Regions from separate parts of the Shewanella sp. 1311 genome, predicted to be linked through region 2. Evidence: riboswitches for the same ligand, from Rfam matches in the RefSeq annotation. Region 2 holds a riboswitch; the other holds the start of a gene.

Region 1 (10,059 bases), 440 kb from region 2:
AAGGTGGCACTATTTTGTCCGGTTGCCGACACGCCAGCGGGCACAGTCCAAGCGTAAGTTAAGGCATCACCGTCGGCATCAGAGGCACTCGCCACTATGCTAACAGTTTTACCCGCTTCCACTGTTGCAGTGGCAGCTACACTCACCACGGGAGCTTGGTTCGGAGTATCCGCCTTATTGGTCACTGTCACTGAATCTGTGGCAGATAACCCTTCTGGATCAGTGACTTTAAGACTAAAACTATAGGCAACATCAGTTTGCGTTGCAGCCAATTGAATTGCCGCATTCGCCATATCGGCGTTTGTGATGGCAATCGTTGGGCCAGACACTTGAGTCCAAAGATACGTTAGCGCCTCATTTTCAGGATCCCGCGATCCGCTACCATTGAGCACCACATCGGCGGGACCTGTGACATTCACATCCGCACCCGCATTGGCAATCGGCGCTTTATTCACCGGTGGCGTAGTTCCTTCGCCATGGCCTAAACCTTCGTGCATCGCATTTAAAATATCGCCGTTATCGGCATCAATTTCCCATGCAAATAAACCACCTAGCTGATTGGCAAGCACATATTGGCCCTTGGCTTTAACGGAACGAGCATCATCGAAAGTGATTAAATCCCCCGTAGATGCCTTGAACAGTGATGGCGCCTCGGCCGTTTCATCATAGCTGTAAGTCCAACCGCTCCCCATGTACTCGTTCACTATCTGGCGATAATCCACCACGCCATCTTCCCATGTGCCTTTCACTTTGCCCGTCGCTGTCCCTGTGAATGGGTTATTACCCGAGTAGCCATTAACGCCTGTCCAGCCGCGGCCGTACATAGCGGCACCAACCACAATTTTTCCAGGGGTAACACCTTGAGCTAACAGAGCTTTAATACCCTTGTCTGTGGTGTAGCGGGTATCAGGATCCCAACTAGCCTCATAAAGATTGGTTTGATGACCGAGTTCAGTGTTCGTCCAACCGCCATTGAAGTCGTAACTCATCAAGAAGATGTAATCCATGTACTGCTGAGCAGCCTGATAATCGACCTTTGCCATTTTTTGAGCATCGATACCAATTGCGGAAGTCAGTTCATAGGTACGACCCGTCTCAGCACTTAACTCGTCGAGCATGGCGCGCAGTTCACGCATCAGGATTACATAGGTTTCACCGTCATTGGCATTACCTAAGTTTGGATTCGCACCGCCACCACCTGGATATTCCCAATCAATGTCGACACCATCAAAGAACTTCCACGTTTGCAGGAATTCCTTCACCGATGCGACAAAGGTATCGCGCTTAGTTTTATCGCCAAAGTAGAAGAAGGGATCAGATAGCGTCCAGCCACCGACCGAAGGCAAAATCTTTAGATCGGGATGGGCTTGCTTCAGCGCCATCAATTGACCGAAGTTGCCTTTGTAGGGATCAGAGTAGTCACTCACGCCCGCCTGTGGCATTTGGACCGCCGCCCAAGGATCGTGGATAGCGACTTTAAAATCTTCACGGCCACTACAGGCACGTTGCAACGCTTGGAAACTGCCGTCGATTTCTTTCAAACTATCGTTAATGCCATCACCACCACAAATAGGGGTAAAGCCATATAAAATATGAGTTAAGTTCTGTGCTGGGATCTTATCGACTGGGAACTTACGGCCGTACACACCCCATTCTACAAAGTAACTGCCGACCACTTTGCCCGACTTGTTAACGTATGGACGATTGTTTTCTTTAAGCGGAGCATTGAGTGGCACTAAATGGCTGCCATCGGTATCGGCCACGAGGATTTCTTTGGCATCGCTCGCCGTACAACCATCGCTGTTACACAGTTGCACTTGCATCTGATAACGGCCGCCTTTGTTCACCTTAAAGTTAGCGGTGCCCGAAGTGCCTGAGGGGCCCTCCCAAGCGACATTACCGTTGAGCAGCACTTGGGCTTTATTGCCCACATCGCCACTCCAAAGGTTCCAGCTGACGGACACGTCGGCGGCATCTTTAATGGTTACCAACTGATTGTAAGCCGTAGCAGCTTGATTAACTTCGATAATAGCGAACTTGGTTTCACCCCAACCTATAGTCGGTTTGCCGGGCGCTGCGGCAAATGCACTGGCACTCACGGTAGATGCCAGCGCCGATGCCACCAGCAAGGCTGATGTTGAAATTTGAGTCTTGAACATGAGATATCCCTATTGAATTTTTTATATGAATCAATAAGGCAAACAAAGCGTAGACAGGAAACAACACTCTCTTAAGACCATGCAACACGACAGACAATTGCACGAAGAAAAACCTGTGGTATCCCCGCTATCATAGGTACAGACGAACCCTTAGACCGGAGGCTTTGCGTCCCAGTTTTTCAACTGGTTTGCCTTTTACACGCAATGACAACGTTGTCATTGAGATAATCAGCATAGACGTAAGCGCAATAAAAATGCAACAAAATATTATCAACTAAGGTAATGGTCTGATAAGAAAGCAATTAAATACAGTTCAGCCATTTCTAATATTTACTTTGATAATTAAGGCTTTGCTGACTATTTTAGCCATAAAAAAACAGGACACGATAAGCCAAAGGCATCACCTGTCCTGTTATCAATTTCACTATTTATGCTGCTAATACTGCTTAAATTGCTAGGACTGAGCCGCTGTAATCTAATAATTCAAAACCATTAGCTAACAGCATCTATGATCCTTATGCACGAGGATAATCCCTTGCGAGCATCACAGATAAACCTCGGCACACTAAGGTTTCCATATCATCGACGCGGTTGATTTTCATCTCAGCTAAGGGCGCGCTCAATGCCATTTGCTTTAAGCTTTCGAGGCAGCCTTTGTAGTAAGGAACACTGTTCATCATGTTACCCGCGAGCCAAATCCGATTGGGATTAAACAAATTAACGGTCCACGCCAGCCCCATACCAAGGTAACTGCCCGCACGGTATAAATCATCCTGAGTAGTGATGTTACGGCTACGCACAGAATCGCCACTGGCGAGTTGTTCTAAACTAAATTCGCCTGATTCTGTCATCACGCGGCAATGGCCCAACTCCCCTGCCACCCCCGTCGCACCTGTAAAGGCTTGCCCATTAAACGCAATTGACATCCCTATCCCAGTGCCGCACATGACCAACAACTCACAGGCATATTTGGCATCGCACGTGGCTTGCATACCCGCATCCATATCGTTGCAAATAAACTTCAGCTCGCCTTGAGTTTTCACTGTGTCAAAACTCAAACCATTGAGTCCGGGTAACGATTTACAGGCAACCAAACGATTATTTTGTACGAGTCCTGGTACGCCAATCGCTAATTGGTAATGCTGTAAATCGTAATCGCGTTCAAGTGCAGCGATTTGATTATTTAACTCTTCAATTTTAAAACCTTCGCCTGTGGGGATTTTATATTGTTCTGTATGTCCCGCGAGCTGAAGTTCGAACAGGGCTGTCGTACCGCCCACATCTATTGTTAGTATTTGCATCGCTTACTCCACTGATACATGCGCCCCACTCTGACCCCGAGCGGAGATGGCAAATGTTAGCATAGGGTCCAAATGTTAGCGATTGAATAAAACTTAAGTCGCTAATTTGTAAGGAACAAGTCTACAAAAAATATGACTGACATTTTGTTTTACTCAGGTTTTATGCTAAGAATCACACAAATAAATTAAGGGTAAAACACTTAGCTTGCTCATCACAGTCAACACAAATTCACGATTGTATACAAAATCCTTTATTCGCTCCCCTTGCATCTCGCGCGTTAGGCTTGCGATAATCCGAGCTGGTTAGAACTCAAATCAACATAGACCTACTTATCCTTAGGCAAGCTTTGCCTACCGACTTGCACAGCGTGCCAGTCTCACTTGGAGCCCATATGTCACATTCTATCGCCAGCCGCCTCGACGCTATTCGCAGCGAATTATCTTCTGCCAATCTCGATGCTTTTATCATTCCCCGCGCCGACGAGTATCTGGGCGAATATGTGCCAGAACACAACGAACGTTTGTACTGGGCAACCCACTTTACCGGTTCGGCAGGCATGGCTATCGTATTGAAAGATAAAGCCGCAATATTTACCGACGGCCGTTATACGGTGCAAGTTCGTCTGCAAGTAGATGCTGCACTTTTCAGCTACGAAAGCCTGACAGACACGCCACAAATTGAATGGTTATGTGACACGCTACCAGCGGGGTCACGCATTGGCTTCGATGCACGCTTGCATACTTTAGCTTGGTTTGAAAATGCCAAAGCGACCTTAAACAAAGCCCAAATCGAATTAGTGGCAGTTGAGCAAAACCCTATCGATTTATATTGGCAGGATCGCCCCGCACCATCGAGTGCGCCAATCACGTTATTCAGTAACGAGAGTGCCGGTAAAACCAGTCTGCAAAAACGTAATGAAATTGGCGCCTTAGTGAAAAAAGCCGGTGCTGATGTCGCGTTGATCGCCGCCTTAGATTCTTTCTGCTGGTTGTTAAATATTCGCGGTAACGATGTGCCGCGTCTGCCTGTCGTGCTCGGCAGTGCCCTACTCCACGCTAATGGCGATATGCAGCTGTTTACCGATTTAAGCAAACTCCCTGAGGGCATTGAGGAGCATGTCGGTGCAGGCGTTAGCTTTAAAAGTGAAGCGTCCCTCGCCGATACGCTGGCGAGTTTATCAGGCGTTAAACTGCTTGCCGATCCAAACTCAGCTAACGCTTGGACACAAAACCTCGCCCGTGAAGCGGGGGCTAAATTGATTGCTGGCATTGATCCGGTTTCTTTGCCTAAAGCGCAGAAAAATCCCTCAGAACTTGCCGGAATGCGCGCTTGTCACATTCGTGATGGCGTTGCTGTGAGCCGCTTCCTTGCATGGTTAGATGCCGAAGTCGCCGCCAAGCGTATGCACGATGAAGCCACACTTGCCGATAAGTTAGAAAGCTTCCGCCTGCAAGATGAGCGCTATCGCGAGCCAAGTTTCGACACCATTTCTGCAGCGGGCCCCAATGCCGCCATGTGCCATTACAATCACAACAATGGCACACCAGCGATGATGACGATGGATAGCATCTACTTAGTGGATTCTGGCGCGCAATATATCGATGGCACCACAGATGTGACCCGTACTATTGCGATTGGCAAAGTCACTGATGAGCATAAAAAAATGGTCACGCTGGTGCTAAAAGGCCATATCGCGCTGGACCAAGCTCGCTTCCCTAAAGGCACTTCAGGCCAGCAACTCGATGCATTCGCCCGCCAATATTTATGGCAACATGGTTTTGATTACGACCACGGCACAGGCCATGGTGTGGGTCACTTTTTAAGTGTGCACGAGGGTCCACAGCGCATAGGTAAAAATGTCAACGGTATCGCACTGATGCCCGGCATGGTGCTTTCCAACGAGCCGGGTTACTACCGCACTGAGAGTTTTGGCATTCGCTTAGAAAACTTAGTCGTAGTGCAACACTGTGAAGCACTGAAAGGCGCAGAGCGCGAGATGTATGAGTTCGATGCACTGACTATGATCCCTATGGATGCCCGCCTAATCGATAAGAGCTTGCTAACACAAAGCGAAATTGACTGGTTCAATGCTTACCATCAGCAAGTGTTTAATACACTTTCGCCGCTGATGTCCGGTGATGAACTCGCGTGGTTAACGCAAGTAACTAAAGCGATTTAGAGCGATTTAGCACTCCTGCGGATAAGTAGCGATTTAAGTCGTCATTTAAATCATCTTCTACATCCGTTATATGCTACAAAATAAAACGCCCAAGGCTATGAGCCTTGGGCGTTTTTTTTAGCACTGCTTCTGTATTTTCAAGGCCTAGTCGTATTTCAATAGCATGCTTTCAGCTCATAGTTTCGAAACATGGTTTCAAAACACATTTTCAATTTCAAAACACGATTGTAAACATGAGCTGCTAGACCATAGTAGGCTGCGCCATAGGCTGATAAGCATCATCCAGCGATGCCTTAGATAACACTTCAAACTCGTGATGAATTACCATAAAACAATCGACTAACTCAGGATCGAAATGCTTACCTTTACCTTCAATCATTAAATCGATGGCTTCTTGGTGGCTAAAGGGTCGCTTATAACATCGCGGCGAAGTCAGCGCATCATAGACATCCACCAAGGCAACGATGCGCGCCGAAAGCGGAATATCCTCACCTTTCAACCCTAAGGGGTAACCACTACCATCCCACTTTTCATGGTGACCCGAAGCAATATCTTGGCCCATCTGAATAAAAGTACATTGGGGCGCATATTCCAACAAACTGCGTAACACTTGGCCACCAATCACAGGGTGGGCTTTGATCTGCTCAAACTCCTGCGGGGTTAATTTACCCGGTTTGAGCAGAATCGCATCGGCAATACCGACTTTACCTATGTCGTGCAAAATGGCCGATAGACTAATATCTTGAATAAAATCATCGTTCAATTCAGCCGGTGGATTGTCGGCCTGCAGTCGCTGCGCCGCGAGCATTTTTGAATACTGCCGCATACGTAATAAGTGCGCGCCCGTTTCGTTGTCTCTGTATTCGGCAAGTTTGGCTAACCCTAATACAGTCGCTTGGCGTGAGGCTAAGGTTGAATCGAGTGAATCCGCCAACTTACCTAATAAGTAAGTGATGGTTAGCGTCAACATGGCATTAGTTACAATAAAATTGACCACGACAACGGCCCAAATACCCAAACTGTAACCGTGAATATCAGGCCAGTTTAACCAGCCAAAGTGATAGGCAAGCCCAATCAGTACCAGACTCAGCCCATTTAAATATTGGGCATATAAGCTCGCGCGACTTCCTAAGAAAATGCCAACTAATGGCGGAAAGATAAATAACCAGAAGAACCCCGCACCCGATGGACCAATCGCAATCAAAAAACCAACGCCGATAGCAAACGCTAACAAACAACCACAGCCAAAACGCGTGCTATCAGCAAGCTTAGGAAAATACAGCAGAAACAGTAAAAACACATAAGCGAGCGTATCGAATACCACCATAGACCACAGATCGGCTATGACACATAAATACACGCTGGTGATATATACAGGCACACAGAGAAGTGCAAGAAAGCCAAATAGACGTCCAAAAATCAAACGTCGCCAATGGGGAAGTGCCGCTGCTGTCCCCAAGGACGCGGTAGCCAATTTAGCTACGCCACGTCTAAGTGATATCGCCATGGGAAAATCCTCTTATGTTGCATTCCCGCTATGAGCTAATGAAGCTGATCTTATGAACCTAAGCTAATGAACCTGAGTTAATAAACTAAAGGGTGCGAATAAGATGACAAAACTGAGGCAAAGCCAGATAAATCACACGCCCAGCAAGCCATAGTTTGTTGCCCATTAAAGAATAGACTAAGACGAATAAAGCGCCCGAATGAATGCCGCGATATGGCAACTGAATCAAGGACATTAGTCCAATATCGCCGAGCAGATTTAGTCGATAACATGAGCGTCTAATATCCACTCAATATCTGAGGAAAAATAACCCTATACAAAATACTGAAATTTACGTTTCAGCAGGATAAACGCTCGTTTAATTCCATTTTCGCATTACTTAAAAATTTTATATTTTGCAATAGCTTATAAATACAACGAACGATTGATTTTCATGGGTTAACCATCAAAAAGCGCTCTCCTATACCCATACAAAAATGATAGTCTTATCACATAACAAGCTTACCCCAATGAGAGTAAGCGCAAGAAAATTAGCGTCTAACACCGCGACACTGAACCCCAATAAACCATATCGGCCCTGAATGGACACACTAAATGAGCCAGAGTAACGCATCTGCCAACAGAACACTGAATGCACAGAGATCAGATCAAGAAATTCGCTTAACACCGCAGGACGAACTCATTTCCACCACCGACACTCGCGGTGTTATCACATACGTTAATGCCCGTTTTGCCGAAGTCTCAGGCTATAGCGCCCAAGAGTTAGTCGGCAGTGCCCACAATATGGTTCGTCATCCCGATATGCCAAGCGCCGCCTTTAAAGAAATGTGGGAAAAGCTTAAGTCGGGCCAATCTTGGCGCGGCATAGTGAAGAACCGCTGTAAGAATGGTGGCTTCTATTGGGTCGATGCCTTTGTCTCGCCATTGTTTGAAAACGGCACTATTGTCGGTTATCAATCGGTGCGTATTCAGCCTCAGGCCGCCTACGTCAGCAAAGCAAATGAGATATACCAAAGACTTAAACTGGATAAATCCATTTCTAAGCCCTTAAGCTTAATGCATAAACGTATCCTCTCAGCGGTTGTCGCCTCGACAGGCTTACTGATCGCAGGCTACTTTTGGGGCTGGGGCGTGATTATCGCGGGGGCAGTTTTGATGAGTTTAAACTTGGCTATTTTCTACGATGAGGCCTTTCGTATTCCCGCTAAACTGATTGAAATGCAAACCAAATACGACTCTATCAGTCGTTACATCTACTCGGGTGCCGATACGTCTTCTATCCTCGATTTCCAGCTCATCATGCTGCAAGCCAAAATGAATGGCGTACTGGGACGCACACAAGATCAAGCCAATCAATTGCACGCAATTGCCGATCAATTAGTGGTCGCGACCGAGCAAACCTATGTCAGCCTAGATCAAGAAAAAAGTCAATTAGAACAGCTCTCTGGCGCGATGGAAGAAATGAGTTCAACCATTACAGAAGTGGCGCAGAATACCCATCTCACGTCCACCAGCATCAATACCGCCTACGATCTTTGCCTTAAAAGCAGCGCCAATATGAAGGCCAATACTCAAAAAGTGGAACAACTGGCCAAGTCTGTTGCCGATGCCGCTAACAATGCCCATCAATTGAATAAAGAAGCCGAGCAAGTTGCTAATGCGATGGGCGAAATTGACTCCATCGCCGAGCAAACCAATCTTCTCGCCCTCAATGCGGCCATTGAAGCTGCCCGTGCGGGTGAACAAGGCCGTGGGTTTGCCGTGGTCGCCGATGAAGTGCGCGCGCTGTCGAGCCGAACCCAACTGTCGACCAACAGTATTTCAAAGAGTGTCGATAAGATGTTCACTATGCTCAACGCATGGGCCAAAGAAATGGAACAAAGCCGCCAACACGCGGAGCGCTGCGCTAGCGACATCCAACTGTCCGCCGACAATGTGAATACCCTTTACCAAGAAGTGAGTGATATCCACACCTTTGCCCAGCAAAATGCGGTCGCAGCGGATCAACAGCGTCAAGTGGTCAACGAGATTGCCAGCAACATACACTCAATCACCCATTCAAGCGCGGAGAACTTGGCCGCGACCCATCTGATTGGTGATGCCGCCCATCTGCTTAAGCACAATGCCGAGAAAGCCCTCGGCTTGAGACGCACTTTCGGTTAGTCATAAGTAAGATATAAAATGCCGCAGCCAAAACTGCGGCATTTTTCTATCGCGTTCATTTAGCCTGTTCTTTCCGTCAGCCCTAACTCAACCTTAAATCATACTCTGCTAAAAGCATATTCAATCCAGAGCTGATCCAACCCAGTGCTTGCAGGATTGGTCCTATCCCGCCTGAGCCGTCGCTAAGGCTTTTATCTCTTGGCGATAAAATGATGCAGATAAAATGCCAAAACACTAAAAAGTTCAGGTTTTAACCGAAATTTTTGCTATACTCCGCGCCCGCCATTTTTCTTATAAAATCTGTGTGGAAGAATGAGCCAGTCGGCACGCCTCTCTCCTTAGTCGAGTAAATAATAGAGGCTCGCGGTGCTTGAATGTTTGAATAAGTGAACGATAGGAATCCAAAATGAGATTTGAATCTTTTAGTTTTTCCCCCGAGATTTTGCGCGCTATCTCAGATTGCGGTTATCAACAAATGACGCCTATTCAGCAGCAAGCGATACCTGCTATCCGCCGCGGCCAAGATGTCTTAGCCAGTGCCCAAACCGGTACGGGTAAAACCGCCGCTTTCGCGCTGCCGATCCTGCAAAAGATGGTTGAAAATCCAAGCGAAACGTTAAAGTCGAATGCCCGCGTATTAATTCTTACGCCGACCCGTGAGCTTGCAGCTCAAGTGGCTGACAACGTTACGGCTTACTGCAAGTACTTAAACTTCAGCGTGTTAACCATTTATGGTGGCGTAAAGATAG
Region 2 (10,059 bases):
GCCCCCAAAATATGTTGCGTATATTTTTCAATCCACAAGTTACGCTAATGCTAAAAAGTTGAGCTAATGCCATGGCGCACCTATCAAAGCTGCAATCTCAATAGCTATCAGCAAGGCCTTGCATCAAAAAATAGCGATAAACCCAGTGAGTTTATCGCTATTTTATTGTCTTGTTATCGCTGCATTCAAAGAGCGCTAAATTGCGCTTGAATGCCAGTAATCCTAATAACGCTAGGCTGCATCATTGCTGATGCGGCAATGGATTACTTAACGATTTCCATCTCAGCTAATAGATTGTCGGCATGATCTAAATACTTCATTACCCACAACATATAGCGGCTATCCACTTGGATAGAACGGTTGATGTTATCGTCATATGCCCAGTCGCCGATAATGCTTTCATACACACCATCGAACAGCAGGCCGACTAATTCAGCGCGGCCGTTTAGGGTGGGTGAACCTGAGTTACCGCCGGTGGTGTCTAACGTCGACAGGAAGTTAACGGGTACAGAATCGATGGCTTTCACATAGAAATCACCGTATTGCTTCTGCTTGATCAGCTCTAACTCTTTTTTCGGCGCATCGAAAGGATCAACACCTGTGTCCTTTTGCACTATGCCTTCAAGGCGAGTGAATGGCACAGCCACTAAACCGTCTTTTGGCGAGTAGCCTTTCACATGACCCACAGTGACACGCAGGCTTGAGTTCGCATCGGCATACACTGGCTTACCTTGCTCAAGATTGTAAGCAATGATGGCATTCATGTACTGAGGACGCACTTTCATCAGCTCGCCATCCAGTTCTTTTTCTTTCTTTTCTTCAGCCATATCTGTGTCATACATAGCCACGGCGAATTGAATGAAAGGATCTTTAGAGGCTTTAAAATCGGCAACGGATTTATCCATCCACGCCAGACGCACGTCTTTTTTGCCTAACTCAGTTTTGGCGTACATTTTGTCTAAGATTTTCGAAAGCTTAGCTTCGCTGAACTTCTTATCGATACCAAAGACTTTATCCAATGCAGGTAGACGTTTGTCTTCTGGCAGTGCGGCGTAGCGTTTCAGCATATCGAACAACACGGCTTTATCGACGCTTGGCGCATAACGACGATCGATACGCTCCATGCTTGCTTTGAGGCGAGTCATATCACGTTCTTGGAAGCCAGGTTCACGCTGCATATCCGGCAGTTGTTTCTCGTTCGCTAAGCGATACAAGCTGCGCGCCGTTGGCAACATAGTCGTGCTACCAATGTAGCTTAAGATCATGTCACGCTCTTGATGCGCTTTACTCTTGGCAATTAACGCGTCTAATTTTGCTAAGGTTTTGCCGTATTTCTCTTCACGGCTGCTGTCTTTAGCGATCCACGCTGCAAGCTCAGCTTCGCGGGCTTTACGGTCCGCCAGCATGGTGGATTTGCCATAAAACTCGATCATCGAGGTGAAGTTTTTCGCGTAGTTTGCAAGGCCAGCAATTTGACTCTCGTACTTAATACGCTCGTCACTGCCCTCTGGCGCGGTATCTTTAATGATCTCAATAAAGCGCTCGCGCAATAACTTACCTTCTGGATAAGCCCACTCGAATTGATTTTGTACTTCATTGGCGGTGCGATATCGGTTGGTGCGACCTGGGTAGCCAGCCACCATGACAAAATCGCCATCGCTCACGCCTTTAGCCGATACTTTTAAGAAGCTTTTTGGCTCGTATGGCACGTTATCGCTACTAAAATCGGCAGGTTTGCCCGCTTTAGACACATAAGCGCGGTAGAAAGAAAAATCGCCGGTGTGACGTGGCCACATCCAGTTATCGACGTCGCCGCCGTATTTACCCACGCTAGCGGCTGGGTTATAGACTAAACGGACGTCGCGAATTTCCAGTTGTTTAACCAGATAATATTCAAGACCGCCGTGGAAGCTATACACTTGGCAACGGTAGCCGTCTTCTTTTTCACATTCAGCCACTAAGGCTTTTTCTTGGCTTTCAACGCCTTGATAGAAGTCACTGCCCATTTTGCCTTCAAGCCCGCCTTTAACGCGCTCAGTCACATTGGTCACATCTTCGGTCACGTACACACGTGAACCCGGTGTGGCAGGTAATTCATCGGCGAAGGTCTTAGCTAAAAAACCATCTTGCAGCAGGTTTTTTTCTGGGGTGGAGTTGTATTGAATCGCACCATAGGCACAGTGATGATTAGTGACCACCAAGCCTTTTGGCGATACGAATGACGCGGTACAGCCACCAAGGCTGATCACTGCGTTCATTGGGAATTCAGTGAGTTTTGAAATCGATTTTGCATCAATTTCTAGCCCTTTTGCTTTAAGCTCATCGGCCATAGCGGGCAGCTGATGGGGCTGCCACATACCTTCGTCAGCCTGAGCGCCAAAACTGGCGGCCACGGCAACTGTGAGTAACCATTTTTTCATTGTGTTAAGTCCGTTTTATGTGAATGAAGCCACGCGCAAGCTGGGCCATGTTCTCGTTTTAATCGTGTTGTTTTTATCTTAAGTCACTGTATTAAAACCCAGCATCACTCGCTTTAAAACCTAAAAAGCAAAAAGTCAGGCCGGGGCCTGACTTTATCACATCGGATACACTTTATAACAGACTCAGAAAAATTCGCTTACAAAGCAAATACATTCCATCAGCTACATTCCATCAAAGTTACCCCGCGGTGTTCGCTACAATGCTGACGCTAGCTGCGAGCTAAATACCAAGCCGTTAGATTGCAACAAATAGCTGGGCGCCCACAATCACAGCGCCTAACAAACCTGCCATCACTAAGCCCGCAGAACCACCCGACACTTGATAACCGCCCGGTTGTGTTTGGCGTTGACGCAATGCCATCACGATTGGCAAGAAGATGATCATCACCACCAATGGCACGGCTGCGAATCCCAGTACCGCCACAAAGCCTTCTGGCAGATACAGAGCACATAATACTGGCGGAATGAAGGTCAACAGCCAGGTCTGTATACGGCCGGCAAACGTCTCTTTAGCACGGGTTAACTCGGCGACAAAGTCATACAGGCTTAAGGTCACCCCGAGGAATGAGGTCACTAGGGCTAAATCGGCGAATAACGAAATACATTTGCTGATCCAAGGCGTATGGGCAATATCCTGCAATGCCGTCACCAATGACGGTAATGAACCTTCGAAACCACTCACTTCATAGCCGCCTACTGTGCCTAAGGTCACCAATAGCCAAAGCACATAACAAGCGAGTGGAATCGTCGAACCGATTAACAATACCTTACGCAGTGAAACTGCATCACCATCCAGATAACGCACTAAAGTGGCGATACAAACGTGGAAACCAAAAGAAGTAAACACTACTGGAATCGCCGCCATCCAACTGCTGGTCATAGACTCGGCAATCGCGCCCGTTGCCATGCTGGCAATACTGACTTCAGGCAGGAGAAATAACACCACAACCACCAGCAGTAAAATCATTAACGAAAACAGGAAGCGGGACACTTTATCGACCCAAGCCACACCGAGCGCCGCAAACCCACCCAGCACTAAGGTAAACAACAATACGGCGACTTGATTATCGAGTACGATATCGAACATGTTCTTCGCTTTAAGCACTAATAGCGATGACCCACCGGTTAGATAAGCCGCAGTCAAGGCAAATAATAAACTTAAGAAAGAAGCGCCTTGAATTATCTGGCCTTTTTTACCCAGCAATTTACCCGTAATGGCATGCACGTTATCACCTACGCCAGTGCGTAAGTTAATTTCGAGCATCAATAATGAGGTATAGGCAGATACGCCCCAAATAACGACGAGTAACACTAACGCTGGAATAATACCTAAAGCCGCGGTGGCTAAAGGTAAGGCTAACATGCCTGCGCCAATGGCCGTCCCGGCAACGATGGCGATCGAGCCTAACATTTTTGAATTCACACAATAGTCCTGTTCAATGATTAATTATTATTTTATTTGAGTAAGATTTGAACCGATAAAGCCTTGCGTCTTAAATCGAAATAAGCAACACATCACTTAAAGCAGCTTCAAAAAGCATCCAATCGGATCTCATTCCTGCAGATCAATTGGCCCCAATAGCTTTTGAATATTTCAACCCAGTAGCCATTGAGGCTAACTAAATCGGTTGCATAAAAGTGGCATGACTTTCAATTGTGATAATCCTAATAACAACATAGGTAAAATAGATAGTTTGGGACATTAACAGAGCCAAACCCAGTGGGCAAGCCAGTTGTGAACAAAGATAAGTCGCGCACTGTACGGTAACAACTTAATAGCGCTGTGGTAAACGAAAACATACAAGCCAACAAAATCGCTACCTTTGTTGGAAATACGTGGGATGCCGCATTGTGGTGAATCGAGGTAAAACGTATATTTTGACTGTCGCGAACGCGCTGAATATGGGCTTAAACATATTCGCTGTGTTTAAGCCCAATCACATCATGTTGGGAATCGATTAACTCAACATGTTAATTTACTGCTCAGTCCACGCCATCGTCCAAGAAGCGCCAACACCTGGCTCAAATCCTGTGGCAGAAGCCGACCACTGCATGCAATAGCCGCTATAGGGGAATGGCTTACATTGATACACTTTGCCATTTTTAGGCTGTAACACTGTGGTGCCCGCAACGTAACCTTTCACCCCTTCAGGGAAGACAAAATCCGCTTCCGGCGTTGGTGCTTGATCCTTTAAGAAGAGATCAAAGTTCTGCTGAATAACATCACCTTGTTTAGGCTCAGCTTTAACCTGCAAGTGATAATGTCCAGCTTTAGGCGCAACCACGTCTAACACTAAGCTCGCGCTGGTATTGTTAACGGTTTGGCTGACAAAACCGGCAGCCGTGCCATCGTGGCTAAACAAATACGCAGACACTAACATTTCAGCATTGCTGGTGACGTCAAAACGAACCTGCGCCGCGCCGTCGATAATTTGATAATCGTCGGCAAGTGAAGTGACTTCTAAGCTGTTGCCCGGTGCGGGCGCCAGATCAAATCCCACTTCGACACGCTCAATACCTGAAGTCGTCGCAGTAAAAATGTCGTTTTTGCCATACACAGGCTCAATCACACCTGATGCATTTTTTTGTCCCGCTTTTAACTGAGACTGCTGGGCATTAATCGCGCTCGCTAATAGGAAAGGCCAATTTTGTTTATCACCTTGAGTCGCATCGCTAATGGTAATGACTGTTTGTTTAGCCGGTTGCTCACCATTGGCATCGAACACTCGGGTCATCACTTTATCGCCCGCCTTGAGATCGAGTGACGGATTGATGTCGCCCACATCGAGCCATTCACCCGGTACGACGGGACCCGAATCTAAGTTCACATCGATAGCATTGTAGAAACTGTTGGTGGTATCACCCACTTCCCACACGGCTAGAATCACTTGATAACCGCTGCGACCTTCTGGCACATAACAGTCATGGGTCACTAACTTAGGCGGCTGCACCATGCCACCATCGACTACGCAGAATGGCGCTAAGTCAAAGCTCGCACGGCTTAAAGCTTGGTTTTGATTCCAATCTTGGCGAGTTAAATAATAACGCCAATTGCGGGTGACATGATTGGCAGTGAACTGCCAACTGAACTTATTCCAGCCCGCTTTAATATCTGTCTTTGACCAACGGCTGGGACTCTGTTCATCTAAAGGCGAGAAAGCACCATTACCCGCACTCGCCAGTTTGCCATCCGCAGGACCTGACTCAGGAAAACCCGATGGTCCTTCAACGCTTTGCGGTTCCCATTGCACCGCGCCACAGTTGGTATTATTGCCGGTTTTACAGGCATAGGAACGTGACTCTGGCGCCACAACATAACCGTGTGCCTGTACAGAAATACTCACAAATGTATTTGCCGCCATCACTGCGGCGGCCAATAAACTCAATTTAGAAACAGGGGAAAAAAAAGTAGGATTTGCCACTTTAATGCACTCCATTTGCACCCATCTTTGCCAGTATTGGCTTGGGCTTAGGTATAAAAGTGGTATTTGGGCAAACAACAGCATTAAACAGCAGTCGTTTATCTTTCACAGAAATCGAATTCTGCGGCAACTCCGCTATCTTAGTTCACTAAAAAATCCATTTACAACCTTAGACCGGAAGCTTTGCGTCCTAACTTTTCAATTAGTTTGCCAAATACGGTAGGTGTCATCGAATCACTACGAGTTAATAGTATGTAATCAAGTAGAAATGACTTGGCTAAATTAGCAACAAAAGACAACGCTGTCAAAAAATTAACCCATTTACATTCAGATAATTACAGAATGTTGCGCGGTATTTTTCTGACACCTGTCAAACATCCATTCGTGCCTACTGCGATAAACTCGTGCTTGAAACCGAAGTTCACTTAGGTATAATGCCCACCTCGCTTCGGGGGAGTAGCTAACTGGATTTCGAGCCATCGTCATCTAGGGTGAACATCAACATACTTGGCCACACGCCATGGTGTTCACAGCAAATCATCGATTTGCCCAGCAAGACCTGAGCACAATGACTGCACCTAGGGGTGGACGGTTTATTGTGCTTATGTCTTAACCACCCCTAAAGGATCACACTTGGAAGCCCTACTTGCATCAACCTTTACGGTTGCTATTGCCGAAATTGGCGATAAAACTCAATTACTTGCACTTATTCTCGCCGCAAGATTTAAAAATAAAACCGCCATTATTTTAGGCATTTTTCTGTCAACGTTATTCAACCATTTTGCCGCCGCGTGGATTGGCCAATGGGCGATTAACTGGGTCAGCCCAGATCTTGCCCGCTATTTAGTTGCCGCGTCATTCTTCGCGATAGCCCTTTGGGTGTTAATCCCAGATAAAGTCGATGCTGAAGAGAGCCGTTTCTATAAAATGGGCCCCTTCCTCGCCACCTTTATCCTGTTTTTCATCGCCGAGATGGGGGATAAAACGCAAATCGCAACGGTAGTGTTAGCTGCAAAATACGATTCATTAACTATGGTGGTTGCAGGTACAACCTTAGGCATGCTGCTTGCCAACGTACCTGTGGTGATCGCAGGCCATTTCAGCGCCGAAAAATTACCTATGTTGTGGATACACCGCGGCTGCGCCGTATTGTTCGCACTCTTAGGCGTTGTCACTCTGTTGTTCTAATACCAATCGTAATAAATATCTGTTCATTCAGCGGGAGTTCAACGCGCTTTGGACAAGGCGAAGGCTTGAAGGCATAGTGGTGCTCTGTCTAAAGCCTTAAACGCAGTATAAAGCGCGTTGCCATGCCGTTAACATCAGCCGCCCTTCGGGAGCAACACAGGCATCCCACTCCTGTGTTGCATTGACTTAAAAGGGAATAACCATTTCTGCGTCAATGCGCCTTGGATTGAAATGCCTGTGAGGCTCTGAACTGATTAGATATTTAATGTGATTGGTATAAATGCTTTAAAGCTTGAATTGCCGCAACAAAAAGGCCAGTGATAAACATCACTGGCCTTTCTACTTACGACGGTTTTATTGAGATAAACAGTGTCGACTTAGAAGCTTAACTTCTTAGAAACGCAGTTTATAATCCTAATGCCGTTCTAATACGTTGACCGTAATCCGCATCGGCTTGTTCGAAATGTGCCAGCATACGTTGCTGCACATCTAAGCTTGTTTGACTTAGTGAGCCTGAAATCGTTGCCACTAAGCGTGCTTTCTCCGCTTCTGAGAAAATACGATACAGATTACCCGCTTGGGTGTAGTCGTCTTGGTTATAACGGCTATAACGCGCCGCCTCGCCTTCTAAACGCAGTGGTGGCTCGGTAAAGTTTACCGGTTCAACCAGAGCATCCGCAGTGCTGTTCGGGCCATAGTTTGCCGTGGCATCGGCACCCGTTTGGCTGCCATGGTAAGGACATTGTGTGCCCGCCATAGCGCCCGCACGTTGATGGTGATTTGCCTTAGCGGCATGTGGGCAGTTCACCGGTAACTGGTTGTAGTTGGCACCAATGCGGTAACGCTGGGCATCAGCATAGGCAAATAAACGCGCTTGCAACATCTTGTCGGGTGAAGCTCCAACACCGGGAACCAAATTGCTGGGCGCCAATGCCACTTGCTCAACTTCGGCAAAGTAGTTTTGTGGCAGACGATTCAGCTCTAACACCCCAATCTCAAGCAATGGATAGTCGCTATGTGGCCAAACCTTAGTTAAATCAAATGGATTGATATGGTAAATATTGGCATCCGCCTCAGGCATGATCTGCACGTTAACAGTCCAACGCGGGAAATTGCCATCGGTAATCGCCACCACCATATCGCGCTGTGATGAATCGGGATCTATCCCCTTTAATTTATCAGCCTGTTCGTTGGTTAAGTTGACCACGCCTTGCTGGGACTTAAAGTGGAACTTCACCCAGAAACGCTCGCCCTTAGCATTCCACAACGAGAAAGTGTGTGAACCATAACCGTGCATTTGACGGTAGTTGGCCGGAATACCGCGATCCGACATCAAAATGGTCACTTGATGCATGGCTTCAGGGTTCAATGACCAAAAGTCCCACATGGCTTGTGGATCTTTTAAGTTTGTCTGGGGATTACGCTTTTGCGTATGGATAAAGTCTGGGAACTTAATCCCGTCACGCAAAAAGAAAGTCGGCGTATTATTACCCACAATATCGTGATTACCGCGAGCTGTATAGAAACGTAAACCAAAACCGCGTGGATCGCGCTCAGCATCGGCTGAACCCATTTCGCCACCTACGGTCGAGAAACGAATGAAGGTTTCAGTTTGCTTACCAACGCCATTGAAATGGTCGGCAATGGTGTAATCGCTTAAATCTTTGGTCAGAGTAAATGTGCCGTAAACACCGGTACCTTTGGCATGCACGATACGTTCAGGGATACGCTCACGGTTGAAATGGGCTAACTTTTCAATTAAATGCCAATCCTGTAATAGCAAAGGACCACGTTCACCCGCCGACAGTGAGTTTTGATCGTCGGCCACTGGGGCACCACTTTGGCTCGTTAAGTACTGACTTGTTTGATGTTGTTGACTCATGCCCTGCTCCTTAGTCTTGATTGCTGGTTAACCAGGTTTCAATTAAATCGTAAATGGTGGCCATGGTTTATCTCCTTGGCTGCGACGTGTTGTCGATGGAGCAAGAATAGATAATTACCAACAAAGAATAAAACGATTAAACTAGATTCATGCAATCTACAAAAAAGATTAGAAGCGAGATAGCAAAGTAGATAAACGATTGCGCGGACTCACAGCCAATGATTCGCTCACATCATTTAAGATGCGGTTGAAAACCAACATGGCTGCTCGCTGCGATGAAGCGGAGTGCTGTAAAGCAAAGTGCGGTACAAGCAAGCGGAGAAAGATGATGCGTTGCCATTAACTGGCGGGAGAGTCGGCTTCGCGGTAAAGCTTAACCAGATAATAAGTGTCAATCAGCACGATAAAAAAGTTCACTAAGGCAACAGGATAAGCCCCAATTGCCACGCCGTAGGCCACAAATAAAGCCGCGCCGATGAGATTCCACCAGCGCAGTTTTTTGATGTTCGACATCATCAGTGATATTGCGACGACCACAGACGCTAAATAACCAACCCATTCCCAAATTGTCGCGTTATCCATATCCAATCCTTATTTATATATTATTTAAATCAAACGATTGATACGCCATTCACCACAAGAAATAGGCCGGGCTATTGCACTTAGCACTTAGCATTTAGCATTTAGCGTTTAACGACAGCCGCCGTCATCCGTGAAATACAGGTCAGTTCACCGGCGCTGTTATGGATTAACACTTCCCATACAGAGCTGCGTTTTCCTAAATGAATAGGCTTAGCCGTGGCAGTTAATAGCCCATTACGGGAAGCCCGTAAGTGGTTAGCGTTAATTTCTTGACCGACACAATAGTACTGCTCAAAATCCACCGCGAAATTTGCCGCATAGCTAGCAACGGTTTCAGCAAGCGCGACATTCGCGCCGCCATGGACTATCCCCAAAGGGTTATGTACTGCTGGACTGGCTGGCATAGTTGCCTTCATGTAATCGTCGCCAATCTCACTGATCTCAATCCCTAAGGTCTGCATCAAGGTGCCTTTGCCGCCCATACCGGCATCTAAACGCGCGCAAT

The links. A riboswitch is a leader RNA that binds a small molecule or an ion and turns the genes downstream of it on or off. The one in region 2 is predicted to bind cyclic di-GMP.
Region 1: it holds a riboswitch for cyclic di-GMP, as region 2 does, so the genes downstream of both, AC5YB3_RS05145 (glycosyl hydrolase family 18 protein) here and gbpA (N-acetylglucosamine-binding protein GbpA) in region 2, are expected to answer to the same signal.

What each region holds. Positions count from the first base shown of each region.
Region 1 covers NZ_CM181686.1:1,127,859-1,137,917, forward strand. The annotation lists gene AC5YB3_RS05145 (glycosyl hydrolase family 18 protein) at 1-2,159, opposite strand, end outside; cyclic di-GMP riboswitch class I at 2,274-2,362, opposite strand; gene AC5YB3_RS05150 (ROK family protein) at 2,675-3,460, opposite strand; gene AC5YB3_RS05155 (aminopeptidase P family protein) at 3,853-5,640, shown strand; gene AC5YB3_RS05160 (HD-GYP domain-containing protein) at 5,882-7,147, opposite strand; gene AC5YB3_RS05165 (methyl-accepting chemotaxis protein) at 7,742-9,310, shown strand; gene AC5YB3_RS05170 (DEAD/DEAH box helicase) at 9,717-10,059, shown strand, end outside.
Region 2 covers NZ_CM181686.1:1,571,157-1,581,215, forward strand. The annotation lists gene AC5YB3_RS07225 (S46 family peptidase) at 264-2,420, opposite strand; gene AC5YB3_RS07230 (aromatic amino acid transport family protein) at 2,716-3,891, opposite strand; gene gbpA (N-acetylglucosamine-binding protein GbpA) at 4,457-5,902, opposite strand; cyclic di-GMP riboswitch class I at 6,025-6,124, opposite strand; gene AC5YB3_RS07240 (TMEM165/GDT1 family protein) at 6,536-7,090, shown strand; gene katB (catalase KatB) at 7,497-8,972, opposite strand; gene AC5YB3_RS07250 (YgjV family protein) at 9,312-9,554, opposite strand; gene AC5YB3_RS07255 (PaaI family thioesterase) at 9,656-10,059, opposite strand, start outside.